2 regions of the Paenalkalicoccus suaedae genome follow, and region 2 is predicted to be linked to the other one. Evidence: predicted binding sites of a transcription regulator. Region 2 holds the regulator's gene; the other holds the start of a gene.
What was found. Region 2 encodes Rex, which represses fermentation and respiration genes when NADH is low (regulators of the CRP and FNR family bind a similar motif). Its sites were predicted from a motif close to TTGTGAAATATTTCACAA; they were not measured.
Positions count from the first base shown of each region.

Region 1: ahlS (AhlS family quorum-quenching N-acyl homoserine lactonase) is a predicted target of Rex. The motif match lies at 2,946-2,963, and genes of this name have one in related genera.

Region 1 is NZ_CP041372.2:616,768-621,198, reverse strand. Features, by position in the region: gene FLK61_RS20025 (L-2-amino-thiazoline-4-carboxylic acid hydrolase) at 1-24, shown strand, start outside; gene FLK61_RS03610 (antibiotic biosynthesis monooxygenase family protein) at 41-346, shown strand; gene FLK61_RS03605 (globin family protein) at 343-708, shown strand; gene FLK61_RS03600 (iron-containing alcohol dehydrogenase) at 773-1,957, opposite strand; gene ahlS (AhlS family quorum-quenching N-acyl homoserine lactonase) at 1,982-2,830, opposite strand; gene FLK61_RS03590 (sigma-54 interaction domain-containing protein) at 3,058-4,401, shown strand.
Region 2 is NZ_CP041372.2:719,986-724,416, forward strand. Features, by position in the region: gene FLK61_RS04125 (ABC-F family ATP-binding cassette domain-containing protein) at 1-1,803, opposite strand, end outside; gene FLK61_RS04130 (redox-sensing transcriptional repressor Rex) at 2,099-2,743, shown strand; partial or broken gene FLK61_RS04135 (MFS transporter) at 3,835-4,290, shown strand; gene FLK61_RS04140 (recombinase family protein) at 4,313-4,431, opposite strand, start outside.

The DNA of each region.
Region 1 (4,431 bases), 100 kb from region 2:
TTTTCGTTACCTAAATCAAACTAATTGAGGTGTTTGCTTCATGTATACGGTTTTCTCAACATTTCTTGTCCCAGACCATAAAGCCGACGAAGTGATTGGACTCTATCAAAAAAGATCACGTAGAGTAGATAAAGCTCCTGGCTTCCTAGACTTCCTTCTTCTTCAAAACGAAAAGAAACCCGGAGAAATTACTGTCCAGCTTTTTTTCACAGATAAAGATAGCTATCTGACTTGGGTCCGCAGCAGTGAATTTAAACGCATTCACGAGCTCGAAAAAAAGTACCCCGATCAAGAGCTCGCAAATATCGTTCCCAAAGTCACGCAACACCAAGTGGTGGCACGATGAAGGTCGATATCAACACGCACCATCTACTTGAAGACGTGACTGCACGCATTTACGAGCGCGATCCTTCTTTAGTAGAAAAGTATGGTGAAGCAGGTAAGCAAAAGTGCTACGAAGATAACCAGCACCATCTAAAACAGCTCCACGCAGCCTATACGATTGATGACGCGACGATGTTTGTCGATTATAGCGTCTGGCTCGATGAGATTTTGCGCAAGCACGGTATGTCGACGCAGCATTTGGTTGATAACTTTGAGATTCTGATTGAATCCCTTACGCAAAATAGCGTAGGCTTCGAGCTCCCGCGAGCAAACGCGTATAGAAGCTATTTGCTTGAGGCGATTGCAAGGCTTGAGCGAGAATAATTAATAATTTGAGAGGGCCTACCACTTCAACTATAGTATGCCCTCTCTTACTTAACTACGTTATCTATCCTTCATATTCCACTATATTCCCATGAAAAGCAGATTGATAAATCTCTCGTATCTCCCTTTCGTGTAATGGAAGGGGACTGCGAGCTAACAGTCGTTTTTGCTTTACCCCATCCATTGTCAAGCTATCTAGTGCAGATTCAGGAATATTAAACTCCCCTAGTGTTTTTGGAATGCCTACATCATTCACCAATTGCTTAAGCTCTGCCACGCAGCGCTTTGATGCTTCATCTATCGATAGACCGTGGGCCTCGGGCTTCATTGCGTAATAGATAGTAGCCATTCGCTCCTCACAGCTTTTGCGAATATAACCCATTACATAAGGCAGAAGTACCGCGTTTGACTCTCCATGGGATAAATGAAACTGACCACCTAACGGATATGCTAACGCATGGACTCCAGCCACTCCAGCATTAAAAAAGGCGAGTCCTGCCATGTAGCTACCGTAGCTCATATCTGTGCGAGCCTGTTCGTCCTTCCCATTCTTAACCGCCGCTCGGATCGATTTTGAGATAAGGCGAATCGCTTCTAGTGCAAGTCCGTCTGTTGTAGGACTAGCATGAATAGAAAGGTAGCCCTCGATAGCGTGAGTTAAGGCGTCCACGCCTGTTGCCGCTGTAACACGTGGCGGCACAGTAAGAGTCAGCATTGGATCAATAATTGCTACATCTGCAATTAAATAATCGTGAGTAACGACATCCTTCGTCGTTTCGAGTGAGAATACAGCAATATTAGTCACCTCTGAGCCTGTCCCTGAGGTAGTTGGAATGAGTAGCTTTGGAAGGCCCTTTTCCCTTACAGCTTTAGATCCTGTTAAGTTTAAATAGTCTTTCACATCACCTTTGTGATGTGCCATCACAGCGGCTAGTTTAGCTAAATCAAGCGCGCTTCCACCACCTAAACCAATAATAAGATCAAATTCCTCTTGCCGTACAAACGTTACAAGTTTTTCACCCTTAGCAATCGGAGGCTCTGGAACGACATCACTATATGTTGTAATGTCAAAGCCAGCTTCTTTAAGTGGCTTTGTTACATGGGTAGTAAGTTTTAACTCCTCGAGCATTGGGTCTGTAACAAGTAAAATAGATGTAGCACCTAGACGAGTTACTTCTGGCACAAGATGCTTTAAAGATCCAAGCCCAGTAAAACTTAAAGGTGGGAGTACAATTTTTTCGACAGTCATTCTTTATGTCCCCCCTTTACATAGCTACTCATAGTAGCCTTCCGTTGATTTACGAAACTGCTTAAATTGATTGGCATCATGACCAAACCAGACATCTGATTTTGTTTCGTGTGCGAGTTTACGAATTTTTTCTACTGCGTTTGAATATCCGAGCGAATCGTAAATGATGCCAGGCGGTTTAATTGGTGGTCCAAAGCTTTCGGCCGTATAGATCGCGTCAGAGGCAAGTATAATGCCGCCTGTGTCTGGCATATCAATGTGAAGACCAATCATGCCCCATGCATGACCACTCCCAAAATTTAATACTCGAATTCCCTCCGCTAATAGTAGGTTATCCTCTGTTCGTTTAATTTGACGCCACTGAAGGTTATTTTTAATCCAAGCATCAATATCTGCCCAAACGTAGGCGCCCTCTTTTGCATTATTAGCATACGTTTTTAACGTCCCACTAAGCTCATCTTCATGAACGATAATCGTCGCATTCGTAAATAGCTCTAAGCATCCTGCATGATCTAGATGTAAATGCGAGGCAACCACATATTTTATATCCTCAGGCCTGACATCGAGCTGCTCAAGTCGGTTGTGTAAATAGCACTCCTCTTCCATTTGAATCGGAAACATTTTTTGCGTTATTTGACCCCAACGTCCATCCGCCCCCATCGAATTCGGATTACAAGCCGTATCAAATAAAATCTTCCCTTCCGGATGATCAATTAGCACTGTGTATACCGGGAACTCCACAAACTCGGTTGGTGCATTTGGATTATCAATTGTTGCAGGGTTGTGCATTGCAATCATCCAACTCTTGTCCATCTTCATTCGACCATTATCCATGACATAGAGCTTCGGTCTTGCCTTATTAATGTTTACCATTGCATGCCCTCCTTCAATTTATCGTTCAGGTTTTCATATACTTTTAATGCAAGTAACGTGCCAACTCGACAAATACCTTTCTACTAAGGAAAGTCAACTTGTTATTTTTGTCAATTGGTGATAAAATTCACCATAATAATGTAAGCGCATTCATTTCATCCACAAATTATACTGGTGAACATTCTCACCAGTTGGTTCAAATACTCACCACTTAGGGGGTGCTCTTTTTGCAACGAGTAATTCCATACGAGAAAACGATTGAATTTTCGACGGATGGTATCTATGTTGTCGATGGGCAAGGCATTACGCTTTATGTCAATACTGCCTATGAAGAAATCACTGGGTACGCTAGAAATGAGCTCGTTGGGCGCCACATGCGCGAGCTCATTAACGCTGGCTACTTTGATCAGTCCGTTTCCCTTCACGTATTAGAGCGCAAACAGCAAGTAACTATTTTACAAAAAATCGGTCAGCAACAAAAAGATGTCATGGTAACTGGTAATCCTATTTTTGATGATCACAATAACATTCAGCTCGTTGTCACAAGTGTTCGCGATATTACGCAACTTACTCGCATGACAAACGAATTAAAACGTGAGCGCAGTCGTGCCAAAATGAATCGACATATGTATACGTTTACGCTAAATAAAGAGCACACTTTTTTCCTCAGCCCACAGATGAATCAGCTTATTGAGACGATCGAACGGATTGCGGATTTCCCAACGAGCGTGCTACTACTAGGTCCAACCGGCGCTGGCAAAGAGGTGTTAGCCAACCTCATCCATAGCTCAAGTTCGCGTAAAGATAACCCCTTCATTAAAATTAACTGTGGCGCGATTCCGGAGAATTTGATTGAATCCGAGCTGTTTGGCTATTCGCGCGGTGCCTTCAGCGGCGCAAGTAGTGATGGCAAAATAGGTTTACTTGAGCTAGCTGATGGTGGGACCGTACTACTCGATGAAGTAGCAGAGCTTCCCCTAGCTGTTCAGGTGAAGCTATTGCGCGTTTTGCAAGATAAACATATACAAAGACTTGGAAGTGTAAAGTCACGTAAAGTTGATATCAGGCTGATCTCCGCCACAAACAAGCCGTTGCGTAAGCTTGTTGAAGAAGGTCGGTTTCGAGAAGATCTCTACTATCGACTTCAAGTGATCGAGCTTATCATCCCACCATTACGAGAGCGAAGCGAAGACTTGCTCGCTCTCATCGACTACTTTTTTGACTATTACGTAAGACAATACAGCATCCAAAAGATGATGGATCCAGCAACTAAGCTCTTGCTCCTAAACTATCACTGGCCGGGCAACGTACGTGAGCTTAAAAATGTGATTGAGAGTATGGTTGTCTCCGTCCCCGCAACAACTATTGAGCCCGACGATCTACCTCGTCATTTAAAAAACATTGGAATAAATGCTTCTACTATGTCTCTTAAAGAGCAGCTTAACGAGGTTGAAAAACGCATCGTTTATAAAGCACTAGAGGATCACCCATCTCTCCGTCAAGCAGCCAAGCAGTTAGGAATCGATCACTCGACGCTTATAAAGAAATTACAAAAGTGGGAAAGTTGTTAATTGAATAGACACTTAAAGACTGGGACAGTC
Region 2 (4,431 bases):
AAGCTTCGCTTCTAGTTCTTCGATCACCGTTTCCTTCTGCTCAATCGCATTTTCTAGCTCTTCAATGCGACGCTTTCGCTGACGTTCGTTCTTTTGCTTCGCCTTGTTTTCCTGATAGTCGGATTTAGAAGAAGGAGTAGCCTGCACGTCTGAAACCGCCGGCTTATTTTCCTCCTCGGCAAGACGCTTTAGCTCAGCCTGCTCGAGCTTCTTTTGCACGTAGTAATCGTAGTCGCCGAGATAGCTTGTGACGCCAGTTGGCGAGAGCTCGGCTACACGCGTCGCCATACGATTGACGAAATATCGGTCGTGCGAGACGAAAATAATCGTGCCTGGATAGCTAATCAAGGCTTCCTCGAGCACCTCTTTACTATCGAGATCCAAGTGGTTCGTCGGCTCATCGAGAATGAGGACATTAGCCTTTTGCATCATCAGTTTTGAGAGTGCAAGACGCGCCTTCTCGCCACCGCTTAAATCTTGGACATTTTTTAGCACATCGTCGCCACTAAATAAGAAATTCCCAAGTACCGTACGAATATCCTTCTCCGGCGTTTGTGGATAATCGTCCCACAGCTCCTGTAAGACGGTCTTTGACGAATGGAGCTCCGTTTGTTCCTGATCGTAGTAGCCAATTTCCACGTTACTACCGTAATGAATCGATCCTGCGAGCGGCTTTAACTTCTTTACGATCGCCTTTAACAGCGTCGATTTCCCAATCCCGTTCGGACCAATGAGCGCTAAACTCTCGCCGCGCGATAGATCGAGCGAAAGGTTCGTCACAAGCGCCTCATCCGTGTACCCGAGTGAGAGGCTATCAATCTTCATGACATCATTACCCGTCTGCTTCGTAATCCCAAACGAGAACTGCGCAGACTTATCGTCCGACCGCGGCCGATCCATGCGCTCCATACGATCAAGCTGCTTACGACGACTCTTCGCACGGTTACTCGTCGACGCACGCGCCAAGTTACGTTGCACAAAATCCTCGAGCTTCTTAATCTCACCCTGCTGCTTCTCAAACAGCTTCCACTCCTGCTCCTCAAGCTTCGCGGCCTCATCTAAATACGATGAATAGTTCCCGACGAATCGGCGCGTCTGGCGGAACGACAGCTCGTACACGACCCCTACAACCTTATCTAAAAAGTATCTATCGTGAGAAACAATCAAAACAGCTCCGTCATAAGCGGACAAATAGCCTTCTAGCCACGTCAACGTGTCGATGTCCAAATGGTTTGTTGGCTCGTCTAAAATGAGCAGGTCCGGCTTAGAGAGCAGAAGCTTTCCTAAAGCAAGGCGCGTTTTTTGCCCTCCACTAAGAGACTCAACCGGTGTATCATAATCAAACGAAGTAAAGTGAAGTCCTGATAAAATACTGCGAATGTCAGCTTCATATTGAAACCCTCCACGAGCCTGGAAGTCGAGCTGAAGCTGGTCATATTCCTTTAAAATCTTTTCATAGTCCTCTTGCATCGGATCGCTCATTCGCTCCTCTAACTTGCGAAGCGTCTTCTCCATGTTTCTCACCTCGGTAAAGACGGTGAGCATCTCATCCCAGATCGAGCGGGAGGTCTCGAGGCCGCTGTCCTGAGCGAGATAGCCGATCGTGGTCTCCTTTGGAATCATGAGCGTGCCACTATCATAGTTCATCTCACCGGCGATCACCTTTAAGAGGGTGGACTTGCCGGCGCCGTTGCGACCAACAAGTGCCACGCGCTCGCGACTTTTAATTTCCAATTTCACATTTGATAAAATTTGCTCGGATCCAAAGAATTTGGATAGCTGAGCGCACTGTAATAAAATCATAGCTAGGTCATCCTCACGTTATAGTCTACGTTAAGCGTACAGGAAGTGTTGTGCCTCTGGCAACTATTCAATGACCAAGATCTCTGCACAGGGACACAAAATAGTGTAGAATAGAACGTGACTGCGGAAATATCGCAAAAAACTGGATTGTGAAGGTTATTACATATATACTGCTAGATAGGATGCTTACTTTAGTAAGCTATTTGTCACTTAAAAGATTGGAAGCGTTATCAACCTAGCAGGCTAATGTTTTACTTATATAATGTTAAAAGCTTTATTACAGGGGGCATACAAGATGGATATGGATCAAGCGAAAATTCCACAGGCAACGGCAAAGCGACTGCCGTTATACTATCGATTTCTTGAAGGACTCCAGACGTCAGGCAAAACGAGAGTGTCGTCGTCTGAATTAAGTGAAGCGGTGAAGGTCGATTCGGCCACCATTCGCCGCGACTTCTCGTACTTTGGCGCATTAGGGAAGAAGGGCTACGGCTACAACGTCAATTACCTCCTCTCCTTTTTCCGCAAAACACTCGATCAAGACGAGCTTACAAAAGTAGCACTCGTCGGCGTCGGTAACCTAGGCACAGCCTTTTTAAAGTACAACTTCAGTAAGAGCAATAACACACGCATTGAGATGGCCTTTGATGTGGACGAAAATACAGTCGGCACGGTCATTGGCGATGTACCTGTACATCATTTTGATGATTTAAAGCGTCATATTGAAGGGAACTTAGACGTTGCAATCTTAACGGTCCCATCAAGTGCAGCGCAGGGGATTGCGGAGAAGCTAGTGGAAGCTGGCATCAAGGGTATTCTGAATTTCACTCCAGCGAGACTGTCTGTACCGGACGATGTTCGTGTGCATCATATTGATCTGTCGGTAGAGTTGCAGTCACTTGTTTATTTCTTAAAGCACTATCCGTTGTCGTCGAATTAAGGGAGGGTCCGAGCCTATGTGGTTCGGGCTTTTTTGTTTGGGGTTAAGGGAAAGAGCAAGATCAAGGTCAAGGTCAAGTGCTGTCACCTTCGGTGCCCCTGCGCGGCGGGCGCAACTACCGGTGGTGGCTTGCTCAACTATTTCGCCCGTCCAGGGGACGTGCGAAAGGATTTTCGCCGCGCGTAAGTGCTACCACTGGTAATACGCGCCCGCCGCTTCGGAGCACCTACGGCGACGGTAAATGGATTGATACGTTCACTTTCTCTTTCCCTTCACAGTCCATCAGTAAGGCACCATCAGTTGCTCAACTGCCACTTATAAAAGAGCGCACGAAGAAACAAGTGAAGCGAACGGTTTGTGTTGTGAAGAGAAGCGGTGACGAAGTGAAGGGAAAGCTGCTAGTTGTGATGTGAAACGTGGTAGAAATGACGAGCAAGTAAGAAGTGAAGCGAACGGTTTGCGTTGTGAAGAGAAGCGGTAATGAAATGAAGAGAAAATTGCCAGTTGTGATGCGAACCGTGGTAGAAGTGACGAGAAAGCAAAATGGAAACACAAACTATCATGAACATCTCTAAGTAATCTGGCATTCCCCAATAGAAGCTCAAGAGGCGGCAGACTCGGAGGACATTCGGAGACAATTAGCAGGAATTGGCTAGGGATGAGACCCCACAGAGATGCGTTTAGGAGGAGACGACAGTCGACTCCTGCAGCACGAGGAGGCTCAGACCTAGACCCTGCTAATGTCGTAGAGTGTCCGCAGAGCTGACGACTCAAACCTGATACTCTACCAAAACCGAAAGTAACAGATTGGCACTTCGGCATCTAAATAAGGTCTAGCTCCAAGAGCTAGACGCCCTAAACAAGTTGGCACTTATTCACTTAGCTCGAAGAGCTAAAAGCACTAAATTAGTTAGCAGTTATTCATCTAGCAAGTAAACCAAACACCTCGTAAGCAACTTTCACCCCAACATGGTATGATAGAGGAATATTACTGATTCGGAACTCGAAAGAAACCTTCAATCTAAACACACTTATATAAGCACTAACCAAACCATCACCACCGCGAACCAACTTCAAAAAAGGAGAACACCATGGCTAAAATCCCACAGAAATGGCTCGTTGTCATTTCCGTTCTACTCGGAACATTCACCATCATATTAAATAACAGTATGCTAAATCCCGCCGTGCCACAGCTAATGCGCGTCTTTGACTCCGATGCCGTTGCAACGGGCTGGGTCATTACGATCTTTATGGTCACAATGGGGATGACGATGCCGCTAACCGGCTACCTCGGAGATAAAATCGGTAAAAAGCAACTCTTTTTGATCGGACTTACGATCTTTACCATCGGATCCGTACTAGGCTCTCTATCTTGGAATCTACCATCTCTCATTACATTCCGAGGCCTGCAGGGAATCGGAGGTGGCGTGATGATGCCACTGTCACTCGCGCTTATTTTCGAAGTGTTCCCTAAAAACGAACGCGGACTCGCGACAGGGGTATGGGGAATTGCCGCAATGATGGCGCCAACGATTGGACCTCCTATAGTAGTAGTAAGACATATCATAATCAATGGAACTCGACATTGCTCACCCAAACTTTCCTCTCTCGCGCTTTGTGAGGTTTAAGATCGTCTGAATCTACATCAAAGCTTTTAATTAGCATAGAGAGCATACTCTTTTTTTCCA